2 regions of the Frondihabitans sp. PAMC 28766 genome follow, and region 1 is predicted to be linked to the other one. Evidence: predicted binding sites of a transcription regulator. Region 1 holds the regulator's gene; the other holds the start of a gene.

Evidence for each region. The regulator LexA, encoded in region 1, represses DNA repair genes until DNA is damaged. The targets are predictions, from matches to a motif close to TCGAACANNTGTTCGA.
Region 2: the regulator LexA is predicted to act here: its motif matches at 919-934, upstream of AX769_RS14370 (DUF6504 family protein).

What each region holds. Positions count from the first base shown of each region.
Region 1 is NZ_CP014513.1:2,258,165-2,260,559, reverse strand. It holds gene AX769_RS10915 (LysM peptidoglycan-binding domain-containing protein) at 103-549, opposite strand; gene lexA (transcriptional repressor LexA) at 802-1,515, shown strand; gene AX769_RS10905 (TIGR03767 family metallophosphoesterase) at 1,576-2,395, opposite strand, start outside.
Region 2 is NZ_CP014513.1:3,004,919-3,007,313, forward strand. It holds gene AX769_RS14365 (SDR family oxidoreductase) at 38-811, opposite strand; gene AX769_RS14370 (DUF6504 family protein) at 972-1,298, shown strand; gene AX769_RS14375 (glycoside hydrolase family 15 protein) at 1,369-2,395, shown strand, end outside.

The DNA.
Region 1 (2,395 bases):
ACCGCCCTTCGGCGGCGACACGGGCAGGCGCAGCCGGCGCGAAAAGGCCCGCACCACCCCCGAGGGTGGTGCGGGCCGCCGCGCGGGAGGACCGAGCCGGGCTCAGTGCTCGTACTGCGTGGGGATCGCGATGCTCTGGCCCGCCATGACCTCGGTGCTCGGCAGGTCGTTCAGCTGGACGATGTCGGCGATGACGTCGCGCGGGTCGGACTTCGGGGCGACCTGCTCGGCGACCTGCCAGAGCGTCTCGCCCGACGCGATCGTCACGTGCTCGAAGTGGATGTGCCCGGCTGATCCGGAGGCCGCTGCACCCCCGCCGCTGAGCATGAACACGGCGAGCACCGCGAAGAGCGGCACGGCGACGACGGTGCCGAGCACCGCGCGGCCGCGGCGCGTGATGTGGAGGCGCATGCGCGCCGGTCGCGTACCGGCACCGGTGCGGGCCTGCGTCTCGCGCACGACGGCGCCGATCTCAGCGGAGCGGTAGCCGGCGCGGTCCGACGTGCCGGAAGCACCGAAGGACGGGAAAGCGGTGATCGTTGCGCTCATGAGGGAATCCTTTCAACAAGGGAAGTGGTCGGGCTTCGCGAGAAGGCCTCTCGGCCGGGAGGGGCCTCTCACGAAGACCTGTTCCGAACATATCTTCGAATAGACACGATTTCAACCCCTCCTAGCCGAAAATCGTCAGAAAAACACGCGACACACTCGAACATGTGTTTGTTCTGCGACATTCGACCGGATACAGTTTCGATCGATGGCGTCAGTACACCAGGGGCCACCGACATTCGAAGAAGGAGACGCATGAGCGACGCCACGAAGGCCCAGACGGAGCCCGCCGACGTCCGAGCACGGCAGAACCTTCGAGAGAAAAAGCCGCTAACGGCCAAGCAGTCGCTCATCCTCGCGGCCATCCGCGACTCCATCGCCAGCCGCGGCTACCCGCCGAGCATGCGTGAGATCGGCGACGCCGTCGGCCTCGCCTCGCTGTCGAGTGTCACGCACCAGCTGAACCAGCTCGAGCTGGCCGGCGCCATTCGCCGCGACCCCAACCGGCCCCGCGCCCTCGAGGTGCTGCTCGCCGACCCGGCCACTCCCGATCCTGAGCCCCGCATCGTGCGGTACGACGACGATGACGACAACGTCACGGCCCACGTGCCGCTGGTCGGCCGCATCGCAGCGGGCATCCCCATCACAGCCGAGCAGCAGGTCGAAGACGTCATGCCGCTGCCGCGCACCCTGGTCGGCAAGGGCGAGCTGTTCATGCTGAAGGTCGTCGGCGAGTCGATGATCGACGCCGCGATCTGCGACGGCGACTGGGTGGTCGTGCGCCAGCAGGGCGACGCCGAGAACGGCGAGATCGTCGCGGCGATGCTCGACGACGAGGCGACGGTCAAGGTGTTCCGTCAGCGCGACGGCCACACCTGGCTGCTACCCCGCAACTCGAACTTCGAGCCGATCGTGGGCGACCACGCGCAGATCCTCGGCAAGGTCGTCGCGGTACTGCGCTCCATCTAGCAAGCTCGCGAAAGGCGAAGCCCACAAGGGGCGGACGTCGGTCGACATCCGCCCCTTCGATCAGAGAACGATTCCGGGTGGCATCGACAGGAGCAACTCGACGTTGCGATCGAGAGGGCCGCCCCGGAGGCCGTCGACGAGGCGGGCGTCGCGCATCGACTCCTGCGGATCGTTGGCAGCCAGCTCGCGCGACAGCGAGGCGAGGTCGAGCGGATCGCCGATGCGGCCGTTCCACTTCATCGGCGCCAGGCTGTCGACTACGGTCGCGAAGATCGAGAGGGTGCCGTCGCCGTTGTCGGCGAGCTCGACGGTGCGCACCTGCTGCGGCCAGTCGATGTGCGAAGCCGTGGTGACCTCCCAGAACCCGCCGCCGCGAGGGCCCTCGAGCGGCCGGATGATGTTCTCGTGCGTGTGGCCGTTCAGCCACAGCACTACCTGCGGGCGCCTGTGGAGCGCGGCCACCAGGCGGTCACCTGTCACTCGCCCACGGAACCCGTGACGCACGAACTGGGCCGGCGTCTGGATCCTGTTCTTCATCGTCGTCGCGGTGTGATGGCTCACCACCATCGTGAGACGCGTCGGCTCTGCGTCGAGAGTCGTCAGCAGCCACGCGAACTGGGCCGCGTCGAGGGAGCCGTTGGCCTCGCCGTTCTCGTTGACGGTGTCGAGCACGATCATGCGAAGCGGCGCCACCCCCTCGGCGGAGGGGACGTCGGCGACGTAGTAGGCGGTCTTCCGTCGCCGGTTGTCGTCGGTGTAGCCGTGGCCGATGGGCAGGCCGTGGCTCGCGAAATGCTCTTGCACGATCTCTTCACGATTCACGAGCCTCCGGCCCGGGTCGGAAGTCACCGTGCGGGCGAGCAGCGGGTGTTCGACGGGT
Region 2 (2,395 bases), 750 kb from region 1:
GAGAACCGCCCCGGGACCGGCGCCTGGGGAGGAGAGGTCAGTGACCTCGACCGGCGAGCATCTGCAGCACGTCGTCGTAGCGGCCCTCGACCTCGGCGTTGCGGAGGAACTTCACGCGCTCGACCATCACGTGCTTCTCGTCGGGGCGGTCGGTGAGGATCGACATGACCTCGTCGAGGTACTCGTCGACCGGCATCGGGCCGCCGGAGGTGTCCTGATCCTGGCCCATCAGCGAGGTGGCGACAGCCGGCGGGATCAGCTCGAGCACCTCGACCGAGGTGCCGTCGAGCTGCAGGCGCAGCGACTCGGTGAACGAGTGCACGGCGGCCTTCGTCGCGTTGTACGTGGGCGTCACGGCGAGCGGCACGAACGCGAGCCCCGACGAGACGGTCATGATGGCGGCGTCGGGCTTCTGCTGTAAGAACTCGGTGAACGCGGCCACGGTGCGGAGCGTGCCGAGCAGGTTGGTGGCGACGATGCGCTCGGAGGTGGCCAGGAAGTCGGCCGTGTGGAGGTCTTCGGGCTCCATGATGCCGGCCATCGTGACGACGACGTCGAGCTCAGGATGCGACGTGGTGACCGCCGTGAACGCCGCCACGATCGACGCGGGGTCGGCGACGTCGAGCTGAAGCCCTTCGATGGCCGGGTAGGCCTCGGTGCCTGCGTTGTCGCGCTCGATCTCGTCGAGCAGCTCGCTGCGCCGCCCCGCGACGATGACCTTGTTGCCCGCTTTCTGGAAGCGCTGGGCGAGGCCGAGGCCCAGGCCCGAGGTGCCGCCGGTGATGAGAATGGTGTGCGCTGTCGTCTTCATGTCTTCGATCCTGCGCCGTTCGGAACGGGGCCAGAAGGGAGCGCTCAGACCGGGACCGGGAGTCCGTGGCTGAGGCCGCGCCGAATGTCGGCGGCCGCCCATAGTGTTCGAACATACTTTCGAATACCCTGGAGGCAGAGCACATGAAGGCGGAGTCAGCATGAAGATCGACGAGCGGGTTCCGGTCGAGACGACCGAGGGCGGGGCTCCCCTGCGGTTCACCTGGCGGCGGGTGGTCTACGGCGTGGTGTCGTCACCCGAGGTGTGGGTCACCCGGCGCGACTGGTGGCGGTCGGCCACGAGGGCGCCCCGCGGCGAGGGGCGGTATCTGGTCGAGATGCCGGTGTGGCGGGTCGACGCGCTGCCGCTGACCGACGGCGCGCACCGGGTCGACGGCACGTTCGACCTCGCGCGCGATCCTGCCTCCGGCGAGTGGCTGCTGCTCGGGGTGTTCGACGACCAGGTCGACCAGCAGTTGTTCGCGTGACGTCGCGGTGCCCGGTGTTCCTGGCCGCGCCTTCATCCGTTCCACCGACTCGCCTGGTTGGATGAGCGCCATGCCCCTCGCGATCGAAGACTATGCACTGATCGGCGACTGCCACACGGCCGCTCTCGTCGGAAAAGACGGCAGCATCGACTGGCTCTGCCTGCCCCGGTTCGACTCCGCGTCGATGTTCGCGAAGCTTCTCGGCACCGACGACTCCGGGCGGTGGCTCGTGGCGCCCAAAGACGCGAACGCCACCTCCACCCGCCACTACATCGACGACACCTTCGTGCTGGTCACGACGTGGACGACGCCCACCGGCGAGGTCGAGGTGATCGACACGATGCCCTACGGCGACCGCCGGGCGGACGTGGTGCGGCGCGTCAAGGGCATCTCGGGCACCGTCACGATGGTCGAAGACCTGCGCATCCGCTTCGCGTACACGACGGCGATCCCCTGGATCCGTCAGACCGACGAGGACGCCCTCGACGACTGGAGCGCGAACGCCTCCGTCTCGACTGAAGACCCCGCCAACGCGCACCGCTACGGCTCGCTCATCGCCATCGCCGGCCCCGACGCCGTGATCGTGCGCGGGCCGCGGCTCACCGCCTCCGACCACACGCACCAGGCGACGTTCGAGGTGCAGGAGGGGGAGACGGTCGACCTCTCCCTCACCTGGTACCCCTCGCATCGCGAGCCGCCGGCCCCGATCGACGCGGGCAAGCGCATCGACGAGACGGTGGCGTGGTGGCAGGAGTGGGCCTCCCACTCGGACGCGCCCGCCACCTACGACGAAGAGGTGCACCGGTCTCTGCTGCTGCTTCGCGCACTCACCCACGAAGACACCAGCGGCATCGTCGCCGCGGCCACGACGAGCCTCCCCGAGCAGTTCGGCGGCAGCCGCAACTGGGACTACCGCTACGTCTGGCTGCGCGACGCCTCGATGACCCTCCAGGCGCTGATCCTGCACGGCTTCGCCGACGAGGCCGCCGGCTGGCGCGGCTGGCTGCTGCGGGCGATCGCCGGCGACCCGGCCGACGTGCAGATCATGTACGGCCTGAGTGGCGAACGCTATCTGCTCGAGAACACCATCGACGAGT